2 linked regions of the Granulimonas faecalis genome follow. The protein of the gene in region 1 interacts with the protein of each later gene in a pairwise test. Links are inferred from orthologs where the notes say so. Each region holds a gene or a part of one and is shown on either strand. Other genes may lie near its edges.

The links. The genes of interacting proteins can lie anywhere in the genome.
Region 2: the proteins of OR600_RS04225 (region 1) and OR600_RS01535 interact in binary tests that used the Escherichia coli proteins (3 or more experiments, as listed by UniProt). The link is inferred for Granulimonas faecalis from one-to-one orthologs.

The regions. Positions count from the first base shown.
Region 1 is NZ_BQKC01000001.1:927,965-933,966, reverse strand. Bases 1,599-4,455 are described here. They hold OR600_RS04225 (IMPACT family protein), read left to right. Parts: upstream 1,599-2,637; coding sequence 2,638-3,273; downstream 3,274-4,455. Other genes in these bases: OR600_RS04220 (putative DNA modification/repair radical SAM protein), read left to right, coding at 3,343-4,455; OR600_RS04235 (HAD family hydrolase), read left to right, coding at 1,599-2,159. Outside these bases: OR600_RS04245 (CCA tRNA nucleotidyltransferase), read right to left, coding at 1-66; OR600_RS04240 (C1 family peptidase), read right to left, coding at 59-1,414; more of OR600_RS04235, read left to right, coding at 1,536-1,598; more of OR600_RS04220, read left to right, coding at 4,456-4,722; OR600_RS04215 (TIGR03915 family putative DNA repair protein), read left to right, coding at 4,742-5,797; feoB (ferrous iron transport protein B), read right to left, coding at 5,707-6,002.
Region 2 is NZ_BQKC01000001.1:331,509-336,836, reverse strand. Bases 746-3,861 are described here. They hold OR600_RS01535 (DNA topoisomerase I), read right to left. Parts: upstream 3,504-3,861; coding sequence 987-3,503; downstream 746-986. Other genes in these bases: tatC (twin-arginine translocase subunit TatC), read right to left, coding at 3,572-3,861; OR600_RS01540 (flavodoxin family protein), read right to left, coding at 746-958. Also shown: OR600_RS01545 (SDR family oxidoreductase), read right to left, coding at 1-295; more of OR600_RS01540, read right to left, coding at 335-745; more of tatC, read right to left, coding at 3,862-4,366; OR600_RS01525 (Sec-independent protein translocase subunit TatA/TatB), read right to left, coding at 4,382-4,966; OR600_RS01520 (STAS domain-containing protein), read right to left, coding at 5,109-5,328. UniProt on the Escherichia coli protein: Releases the supercoiling and torsional tension of DNA, which is introduced during the DNA replication and transcription, by transiently cleaving and rejoining one strand of the DNA duplex.

The DNA of each region.
Region 1 (6,002 bases):
GACGAACCCGGCCTCCGGAGGGGCGGCGAGGCCGTCGGGCGACCGGAGGCGGGGGGCGTCAGGCAAGGGAGCCCATGGGGTCCCAGGGCGCGAGCACGATCGCCTCGGCGCCGTCCATGACGGAGCGCTCCTCGTCGGTGAGGTAGCGACGGTCCACGACCACCTGGTAGACGTACTGGTCGAACCAGTCGTCGGTGATGGTGTCGAAGCCCTCGCGGCCGTGATCCTTGCCCCAGGAGTTCTCGACCTTCCAGACCTCGGGGCGCCCCTCGGCGTCGAGGCGCACGCCCTCGAGCACCATGGCGTGGGTCATGACGGACTCGCCGTAGTCCAGCCGCTCCTCGCGGTCCATGCAGCCCTCCACCGCAAAGCCGAAGAGCTCGTCCACCTGCAGGGCGCCGCAGGACATGATGCCCTCGTCGCGCACGTAGCTCTGGGCCACGTCGCACCCGAACCACACGGGGCGGCCGTCGCGGAGCTGCGCCACGGCGAGCTCCTTGAGGCGGGACATGGGGAGGTTGAGGTAGCGCACGCCGCCGTCCTCCACGACGTTGCCGAGACGGTCGACGGTGAAGGCGTGCATGAGGGGCTTGTCGGCGGTCTCGGCGTTGATGCACGAGACGAGGGCGTCCACGTCCATCTGCACCACGTCGGAGAAGAACTCGCGGGGCGTGTAGGTGCCGTGCAGCACGAGCCTGCCGTCCTTGTCGCGCAGGCGCACCTCGAAGCTCGCGGGCGGCTCCCCGAGGCAGGTGACGAGCATGGAGTGGACGTCGGCCATCATGGCCCGGCGCAGGCCGTCAAGCTCGGCGGCGTCGGCGCCCTCCCCGTGGGCCCGGCGCAGGCGCATGGCGCAGCCGCGCAGGTAGCGCGTGAGGTAGCGGTCGAGCTCGGACGTGTTGCGGGAGCAGGCGGTCTCGGGCATGGCCTCCTTGGTCACCACGCCGTACTTCTTGACGATGGAGCGGAACATGTCCCACTGGCCGCCGTCGGCCACGGGGTCCTGAAGCAGGTACGACACGAGACGGCCGTCCAGGGGCTCGTCGACGGTGTCGATCGCGTTCACGAGGAACCAGTTGGCCTTCTCGAGCTTGTCGAAGAAGAGCGGGTAGCTCTGGGAGAGCTCGAGGGTCTTGAGGCCGAGGCGCTCGATGACGGCCTGGCGCATGGTGTTGAGGCTCGCGAACATCCAGCAGCGCCCGGAGCGCTGCTGGTCGCAGCGGTCGCCCTGGGGGACCTCGACGTCGAAGCCCATGGCGTTGGCGGCCACACCCTCGGGGACCCGGGCGGCGGCGCGGATGCCCACGGAGGTGACGGCGTTCTTGGCCACGACGTTGGCGCGCTCGCGGGAGAAGCGGGCGAGCCAGGCCTCGCGGTCCTGGGCGGTGACGGAGTCGGCAGGTACGTGTGCCATGGGATACCTCTCTCGAAGCCGGGGTTTCGCCCATCCAGCGTAGCACCGGGCAGGGGGGCGCGGCCGTTGGGGATACACTGGGAGCCGTGACCGAAGGCACGGGAGCGAACGAGGAGGGGCCATGGCGCCACAGGGAACGGGCACGGTGCGGAACGTCGTCTTCGACATGGGCGGGGTGCTCCTGAGGTGGGAGCCCGAGGTCTACGCCCGCAACGTGACGGACAACGACGAGGACGCGGGGCTGGTGCTCGAGGCCCTCTTCAAGGGGAGCGCCTGGACCCTCTCCGACGCCGGCGTGTTCGGCCCCGAAACGGTGCTCATGGAGGCCTGCCACGCCCTACCGGAGCGCCTCCACGGCGCGGCGGCCGAGGCCCTCCGGCGCTTCCCCTCCATGCAGGCCGTGATCCCCGAGGTCAACGAGCTCGGCCGGCGCCTCAAGGAGCGGGGCTACGGCGTCTACATCCTTTCCAACGTGAGCTCGAGGTTCCGCTCGGAGCTCGCTCCGAGGATCCCGCTGTGCGACGTGGCGGACGGCGCGCTCGTCTCGGCGGAGGAGCACATGATGAAGCCTGACCCCATCATCTTCCTGCGCTTCTGCGAGCGGTTCGGCGTGGAGCCGGCCAGCTGCCTGTTCGTGGACGACACGGCGGTCAACTGCGTGGGCGCCGAGCGGGCCGGTATGCACGCCTTCCACTTCACCGGCGACATGGACGCCCTGGAGGCCGAGGTGGCCGGCCTCTCCTGAGCCCCTCCGCACGGGCCCCACGGGGAAGGCCCGCCGTCCCCGTGGGGGCGGCGGGCCTGTGTGCGAGAAGGTGCGAAGCGGGCCTGTAAGCCGGGTTCTGTAATAGACGACCATTTATCTCGAGGCCGCGTCGCCGCGGTCCTTCTCTCGCGCGCAACCCGAACGCGGGTCGGGCCAACCCATGGCGTTCCTATTTGCGCTTGCTCCGGATGGGGTTTACCAAGCCACCCCGTTGCCGGGGTGCTGGTGGTCTCTTACACCACCGTTTCAGCTTTTCCCTTAACCCTTGCGGGCCAGTGGGAGTCTTCTTTTCTGCGGCACTTTCCGTCGGATCGCTCCGCCCGGCCGTTAGCCGGCATCTTGCCCTATGGAGCCCGGACTTTCCTCACCCCCGGAGAGGGGGCGCGGCCGTCCGGCCCGCTTCGCGACCAAGCAGTATAGCATTGCACCAGACCGACGACACCCCGAGGAGCGCCCCGTGAAGACCTATCTCACCCTGAAACCCGAAACCGAGGCCGTCTTCGAGCTCGTTGACCGCAAGAGCCGCTTCATCGCCGCCCTGCGCCACGTGGAGACGGAGGCCGAGGCCGAGGGGTTCGTCGACGAGGTGCGCGCCCTCCACCACGACGCCCGCCACCACGTGCCGGCCTGGGTGCTGGCCTCGGGCAAGGAGCGCGCGAGCGACGATGGCGAGCCCCAGCGGACCTCGGGCCTCCCCTCCCTCGACGCGCTCCGCGGGGCCGGCTTGGCCGACGTCTGCGCGGTGACCACCCGCTACTTCGGCGGCACGCTCCTGGGGCCCGGCGGGCTGGTGCGCGCCTACGGCGGCGCCGTGGCGGGCGCCGTGGAGGAAGCCCGCTCCCAGGGGATCGTGGTGGAGATGCGGCCCGTGACCCGCGTCGCCTGCTGCATCCCCTACGCCTGGTACGACCAGGTGCGACGCATGGCCAGAGACGCCGGCGGCAAGGTGGTGGGCCAGATCTTCACCGACGAGGTGCAGCTCACCTGCGACTTCCGCGCCGGCGAGGAGGAGGCGTTCCGCGCCAAGGTCACGGAGCTCGCCAGCGGGCGGGACCTCTGCGTGGTGCACGGGCCGAGGTTCGCCGAGTTCTGATCGCGGCCGAACATCCGTTTGCCCCTGCTATACTGAGGAGAAGGAACACCCGTTCTACCAGGAGGCGGCGTGGACACCCTCTCTAAGCTCACCATACTGGCGGACGCCGCCAAGTACGACGCGGCCTGCACGTCGTCGGGCGTGGACCGCGGGCCGCGGGAGGGGTCCCTCGGCGCCGCGAGCGCCGCGGGGTGCTGCCACAGCTTCACGCCGGACGGCCGCTGCGTGACCCTGCTCAAGGTGCTCATGTCCAACGCCTGCTCCTACGACTGCGCCTACTGCGTCAACCGCCGCTCCAACCCCCACGCCACGGCCACGTTCGAGCCGGCGGAGCTCGCGCAGCTCACCATGGACTTCTACCGCCGCAACTACATCGAGGGGCTCTTCCTGAGCTCCGGGGTGCTCGGCGGGGCCGACCGCACGTGCGAGCGCATGATCGAGGTCCTCCGGCTCCTCCGAGAGGAGCACCGCTTCAACGGCTACATCCACGCCAAGGCCATCCCCGGCGCCTCCCCCGAGCTTCTCGACGCCCTGGGACGGCTGGCGGACCGCATCTCCGTGAACATCGAGCTCCCCAGCTCGGGGTCGCTGGAGGCCCTCTGCCCCGAGAAGCGCGCGGGCACGGTGCTCTCCCCCATGCGCCAGATCCGGGACACCATGGAGCGGGAGCGCCTCCTCGGCGCCACGGGCCCCGGCTACCTGGGCGGCGGCTCGCACCTCTCGACGGTGAGGCCCGACCTCCCGCCGGCGCCCAGGGGCCTCCCCGGCGCCCGCGGCGGCCTCCGGAGGCGCGGCGGCCGCAAGCCCGGCGCCCCGGCCCCGTTCGCCCCGGCGGGGCAGTCCACCCAGCTCATCGTCGGCGCCTCCCCCGAGGACGACAACCGCATCCTCAAGCTGTCCTCCTCGCTCTACTCCACCTACGGGCTCAAGCGCGTGTTCTTCTCCGCCTACATGCCGGTGGTGGAGGACGGCCGGCTCCCCCACCCCGAGACGCCGGTGCCCCTGCGCCGCGAGCACCGCCTCTACCAGGCGGACTGGCTCATGCGCTTCTACGGATTCACGGCGGACGAGCTCGTGAGCCCCGAGGCGCCCTTCCTGGACCTGGACGTGGACCCCAAGCTCGCCTGGGCCCTCGCCCACATCGACGAGTTCCCCGTGGAGGTCAACACGGCCACCAAGGAGGAGCTCCTGCGGGTGCCGGGCATCGGCCCGGAGGGCGCCCGCAAGATCTGCCGCGCCCGCAGGAGCCACCACCTGGGGTTCGACGACCTCGAGCGCCTGCGGCTCACCCTGCGCCGCGCCCGGCACTTCCTCACCTGCGGGGGAAAGAGGGACCCGCGAAGCCCCGCCGACCCCGAGCTCATACGGGAGAAGGTGGTATCCGATGCCCGAGGCTCCCGCTACAACCGCACCCGCCGCGCCGCCGAGGGGCAGCTCGCCCTGTTCTGAGGCCACCCTGCCCCCGGAGGTGCTCCGCGACCTAGCGGCCCTCGGGGCCCGGGGGCCGCTCTGCCTCTCGTGCGAGGCCAGCGCCGAGGGCGTGCTCACGGCCGTGGGCGCCGCCTACCTGGCCCGGCTGCGCCCCGACGCCGTGCGCCTGCAGGCGGAGGGTGCCGGGCAGCCCCGGCTCGGGGAGGCGACCGCCGCCGTGGGGACGGACCCCGCCGTGGCCCAGCGGGTCCTGGACGGCTTCCTCGCCGCCACGGCCCCCATGGCCTCCGGGCGCGGCCTGCCCCGCTACGTGCACTCCCCGCGGCACCTCGTGAGCCTCGTGGCGTCCATGGTGGACGAACCCGACATGGCGGAGGCCCTGCACCGCTACCTCCGCGGCGGCTTCACCTGGGGGCCGGCCGTGGGCACCCACAACAGCGACCCGGCCATCGCCCGGGCCGAGGAACTCGCCACGGCCGCCGCCGGCGAGTGCGAGCACGCGCGCCAGTTCATCCGGTTCTCGCGTCTGTCCACTGGCGAGTACCTGGCCGTCTACCGCCCCAAGGCGGACGTCGTGCCCCTCGTGGCCGGGCACTTCCGCCGCCGCATGGGCACCGAGCGGTTCTGCATCGTCGACCCGGCCCACGGCTCGGCCGTTCTGCACGAGGGCGGCCGCCTCGCCCTCGTGCGCCTCGACGGCGAGGCGGCGCGCGAGGCGTGCCGCAGGCTGGACGACACCCACCGCGAGGAGGCCTACGTCCGCGCCCTCTGGAAGGGCTTCTACGACGCCGTGTCCCTCCCCGGCCGTGGCAGGGACCAGCGCGGCTACGACCTCCGCGTGCACCTCATGCCCAAGCGCCTCTGGCAGGGGCTGCCGGAGCTCGACCCGTCCGTCGACACCGCCTGGACGTTCGTCCCTGAGGCCTACCGGGACGGCGGCACAGATAGGGAGGGCCTGCCCCCGTCGGACAGACCCTCCCCCACGCACAGGCTGCGGCCCGCTCAGCCCAGCAGCGACCCGGCCACCAGGAACACGAGCCAGGCCACCACCCAGGCCACTGCCAGCTGGAACACCACCGCGAACAGGGCGTAGCGCGACGAGCCGCTCTCGCTCCTGATGGTGGCGATCGTGGCGATGCAGGGCACGTAGAGCAGGCAGAACGTCATGAACGCCAGGGCGTTGGCCGGGCCGAACCCGATGCCCAGCAGGGCGTCGTGGAGGGCCGCCGTGCCCACGGCCGTGCCGCTCACGCCGAACAGCACGGAGAGGCTGGAGACCACGACCTCCTTGGCGGAGA
Region 2 (5,328 bases), 600 kb from region 1 along the record:
GGAACCTCGCACCCTTGTCGCGGCACACCTCGGCTAGGGCGATGGGCGACTCCACGTTCACCCGGTGGGTCATCTCGGGATCGTTCTCGCAGAGGGCCGTGGCGGCCACGGCGGCGGTGTGGAGGAGCAGGTCGAAGTCCAGCGCCGAGAAGTGCGCGCGCACGGCCTCGGGGTCGGCGAAATCGACGTCGGCGCGGGTCACGGGCACGATGTCGAACCGGTCCGCGTTGTACAGGGCCACGAGGCTCGCGATGTAGCCGTTGGCGCCGGTGATGACGAGATTTCTCCTGGACATGGGGTCTCCTTCCAACGACGGCGGCGTCCCGCCGCCACGTCAGTCGCCGATGAAGTTGGTGCGCACGCCCGGCTCGTGGAGCGGACGGTCGACGCCCGCCTCCTGGCCCGCGGCGATGCAGCGGAGCATCCAGGCCATGTTGCGGCCGAGGGTGCGCATGGTCTGCAGGCCCTCGGCGTCGCGGCGCACCTGCTCGGGGCTGTTGCCGTGGACCATGTTCCAGTACTGGGACGGCACCACGGGCATATTGTTGATGAGGAAGTACTGGTTGAGCCGCTCCAACGTGGCCGTGGTGCCGGCGCGGCGCGCGCTGCACACGGCGGCCGCCGGCTTGAAGGCCAGGCGGTTGGAGGCCGCGTAGAACAGGCGGTCCATGAACGCGCAGAGGCCGCCGTTGGCGCCGGAGTAGTAGACCGGCGAGCCCACGACGAGGCCGTCGGCCCCCGGCAGGAGCTCGATGACCTCGTTGACCACGTCGTCGACGGCGCAGAGGCCCGTCCGCTTGCAGCGGCCGCAGGCGAGGCAGCCGGAGCGCACCGAGGCGCCCACGTTCTTGACCTGGGTCTCGACTCCGCACTCGTTGAGGACGCCGGCCACCTCGTTGAGGGCGGTGCGCGTGCACCCGCCGGCGTGGGGGCTCCCGTTGATGAGCAGGACCTTCATGACAGACCTCCCATGGTGTGGGGTGCGGCTACGAGCGCTTGCGGGCGGTGCGGGCGCGGCCGCGGGGCGCGCCCTTGCCCCTCTTCTCCTTGCCGGGGCAGTCCATGTTCACGCAGATGCGCCAGGGGCCGCGGTCGGTCTCCACCTCCACCACGGGGGCCCCGCAGTGGGGGCAGGTCTCGCCCGTGGCCGACAGCTTGCCGCGCTGGGGCAGCGGGTAGCTCACACCGCACTCGTCGTAGTTGGTGCACCGGATGAAACGCTTGCCGGTCTTCTCGCTCTTGTGGGCCACGAGGTCGCCGTGGCGGCCGGCCTCGGCGCACACCGGGCAGGTGCCCACCACGACATCGGGCTCGCGGTTGGTGGGACACACGGGGTTCACGCACTGCTCGTAGGGCTTGGAGCGGAACGGCCACACCTTGAGGCGCGGGGCGCCGCACTCGGGGCACGGCTCCTCGAGCGGCTCGATCTTGTCGGTGTTGCGGCCCGGCACCGGGTAGGTGACGTCGCAGTCAGGCCAGCCCATGCAGCCGATGAACCGGGAGCGGGTCTTGGCGGAGTTCTTGAGCACGAGGTCCTTGCCGCACTTAGGGCAGGCGCCCACGCGGGCGTCGGCGGTCACGGCGTCGGCGATGGCCTCACCGAGGTCGTCGGTGTGCTCGATGAGGTCGTCCATCATGCCGGCAAGCAGCGCGCGGGAGCGGTCCACCACGGCGGCCTCGCTCGTGGCGCCCTCGGACACGCGGGTCATGTCGTCCTCGAGGGTGCTCGTCATCTCCGGCGTGGTGATGGTGGGGGCGAACCGGTCGAGGGCGTCGATAATGGCCATGCCCAGCTGGCTCGGCTCCACGGGGTTGTTCTTGAGGTACTTCACCTGGAAGAGGCGGTCGATGATGGAGGCACGGGTGGACTTGGTGCCCAGGCCGCGCCTCTCCATCTCCTGGATGAGGCGGCCCTGGCTGTAGCGCGCCGGCGGCTCGGTCTGCTTGGCCTCGCAGGCCACGTCGCGCACGGCTACGGCGTCGCCCTCGGCCATGGCGGGCAGCTGCTCGTCCTTCTTGAGGCCGTAGGGGTAGATGGCGCGGTAGCCCTTGGTCTTGAGCACGTCGCCGGAGGCCAGGAACGGCTGGCCGGCCACGTCGATCTCCACCTTGGTGCCCTCGATGACGGCGGGGCCCATGAGGGTGGCGAGGAAGCGGCGGGCGACGAGGTTGTAGAGCTTCCAGGCCGCGGGCTCGAGCTTGTCGGGGTCGGCCGGGGCCGTGGGGTAGATGGGCGGGTGGTCGGTGGTCTCCTGCTTGCCGCGGGTGGCCTTGACGGGGCCGCCCGAGAGGATCTGGTCGACCACAGGGGCGTAGGCCGGCACCTTCCTGAGGGCCTTGGCCGTGGCGGCGAGGTCGAGCGACGACGGGTAGACCGTGTTGTCCACGCGGGGGTAGGAGATGAGGCCGTCCATGTAGAGCGACTCTGCGAGGCGCATGGTGCGGCCGGGCGCGAGCCCCTCGGCCGCGGCCGCGGCCTGGAGCGACGTGGTGTTGAAGGGCGCGGGGGGCTTGGAGGTACGGCTCTTGCGGGTGACGGCGCACACGGTGCCCTCGGTGGCCCCCTTCACGGCGGCGAAGGCCTCCTCGGCCTCCTCGGCCTTCCAGAAGCGACCCTTGGCGTGGGAGATCCTGAACTCCTCGCCGTCCTTCTCGCCCATGCCCTGGATGACCCAGTAGTCCTCGGGCACGAACGCCTGGCGCTCGCGCTCGCGCTCCACCACGAGGGCGAGCGTGGGGGTCTGCACGCGACCGGCGCTGCGCACGTTGCCGAAGCCGCCGTAGCGGGCCATGGTGAGGTAGCGCGTGAGGGCGGCACCCCAGATGAGGTCGATGTACTGACGGCTCTCGCCGGCGTCGGCGAGGTCCTGGTCGAGCTCCACGAGGTTGTCGAAGGCGTGGTCGATCTCGGCCTTGGTGTAGGCGGAGTAGCGGGCGCGGGTCACCGGGACGTCGGGGTTGACCATGCGCACCTGGGAGAGGGCGTCGGAGCCGATGAGCTCGCCCTCGCGGTCGAAGTCCGTGGCGATGACCACCTCGTCGGCCTTCTTGGCCAGGTTCTTGAGGGCGCGGATGATGCCCTTCTCGGCCGGCTTCTTCTCCACCGGGGCCCACACGAGGTACGGCAGGCTCGGCACCTTCCAGCCCTTGATGTCGATGCCGTCGGGCAGGTAGGGCTTGCGGGGTTTCTTGGGGGTGCCGTCCTTCTTGAGACCGCCGTCGAACGGGGGCCTCGGCAGGGTGTCGGGGACGTCGGCGGCCAGGACCTCGCCGTCCTCGTCCACGGCGAACCAGCCCTCGCCGTCGGCGTAGTGCAGCTCCCGCGGGAAGTCGGGGGCCAGGATGTGGCCGCGCAGGCCGACGGCCACCCAGTCGTCGCCCCCGCGGCGGAAGCGGTAAACCGGCGTGTCGTAGACCTTGTCGTTCTCGGGCCTCCCGGACTCGCTCAGGAGCCGGGCTATCTGCTTGGCCGCGTCGTTCTTCTCGGCGATGACGAGTACCACGGCTCTCACTCCCTCATAGGTTCAAGGGGGCCCGCCCATCGTGCGGACCCCCGGCGGTTGCGGTTCCTCTAGTCGTCGGCGCGCTCCGCGTGGAGCTCGTAGTCCTCGCGGGTCCACCGGAGCGACTCCGGCCCGTCCTGCCGCACCAACACCACGCGGGCCACGGCGAGGGACGCCTCGTAGAGCATGACGAGCGCGGCGAACATGAAGAACATGGTAACCGGGCTGGCGTCGGGCGTGACCACGGCCGAGAAGACCAGGAGCCCGACATAGATGAAGCGCCAGTTCTCGCGGAACGTCTTGTAGGTCACCAGGTGCAGGATCGACAGGTAGAAGATCACGAGGGGCACCTGGAAGGCGATGCCGAAGCCTATCTCCAGCAGCATGATGATGGAGATGTAGTCCTCGGCGTTGGGCAGCACCGTGGCGAAGGCGCTCGACTGGTCGATCATCCAGCCGAAGGCCGCCGGCAGGATGACGAAGTAGCAGAACACCATGCCGAGGAAGAACAGCGCCACCATGGCCCCCACCGTGGGCACCACCCAGCGCTGCTCGTTGGGCTTGAGCGCCGGCAGGAAGAACGCCAGGACCTCCCAGATGATGATGGGGCACGTGATGATGACGGCCGCGAAGCAGGCCACCTTGAAGCGGATGGTGAAGCCGCCGAGAGAGCTCATGATGGCGAGCTTGCCGCCGTTGGGCAGGAAGCCGCGGATGGGGTCGATGACGATGTCGATGATGGTGGGCGTGGCCATGTAGACGGCCACGGCGCAGACGACGACGGCCACCACGATGATGGTGAGCCGGCGGCGCAGCTCGCCGAGGTGGTCCATCAAGGGCATGCGTGCGGGTCCGATGGGCATGGGCGGACGGGAGCGCTAGGCGCGGCTCCCTCCCTCCTCTCCGGCTGCGGGGTCTGCGGCCCCGGCGGGTGCCGGGTCCTCGGGGGCGGCGGTACTGGGATCGGCCGCGGGCGCCTTGGGCGCGAGGCCGTAGAGGGAGGCGGCGCTGCGGGGGTTGGCCCCGGGCTCGGAGGCGGGAGCCGCCTCGGACTCGGGCTCCTCGGCCGACGCGGGAACGGCGGGCGCATCGGCCGCGTCGTTCGCGGCCGCGGCGGCGCCGCCGGCCGCGGCCCCGTCGCGGGCGGCCTTCTCGGCGGCCAGGCGCGCCTTGCGCTCGGCGAAGGTCTCGGCGCTCCGCCGGGTGAGGTCGGCCGCCTCGATGTCGGCGTCCTCGTCGGTGGCCACCTTGGCCTTGACGCCGTCGGCACCGGCGGAGGCCGCCTTGGTCATGGGATCGATGACCTCGGACTGGACCACCTTGGTGACCGAGTCCTGTGCCTCGCGGAACTGCCTGAGGCCGCGGCCGATGGTGCGCCCCATGCCCGGCAGCTTGTCGGGCCCGAAGAGCAGGAACGCGAAGATGACGATGAGGACGAACTCGGTGTCTCCGATGCCAAACAATCGGGGCACCCCCTCCCTACATAGAAATGGGGACCGTCGGATGCGGCGGTCCCCACGGGTTCAGCGCATGTAAGCCCATACTTTAAGGCTTAGGCAACCTGGGTGCAAGATTCCCTTAAGAGTTGAGAATTGAAGAGACCGCCTAGGCCTCGTTGACGTTGAACTCGGAGCCCACGCCGAGGAGCGTGAGGACGCGCAGGACGTTGGGCTGGGGGCGGCTCACGGTGAGCTCGGAGCCCGCGTCTTGGGCGCGGTGCGCGGCGGCCACGAGCACGCCGATGCCGGTTGAGTCGATGTAGGGCACCTGAGCCATGTCGACGTCGATGGTGGCGACGTCGTCCTCCAGGACGCTGGCCAGGGCC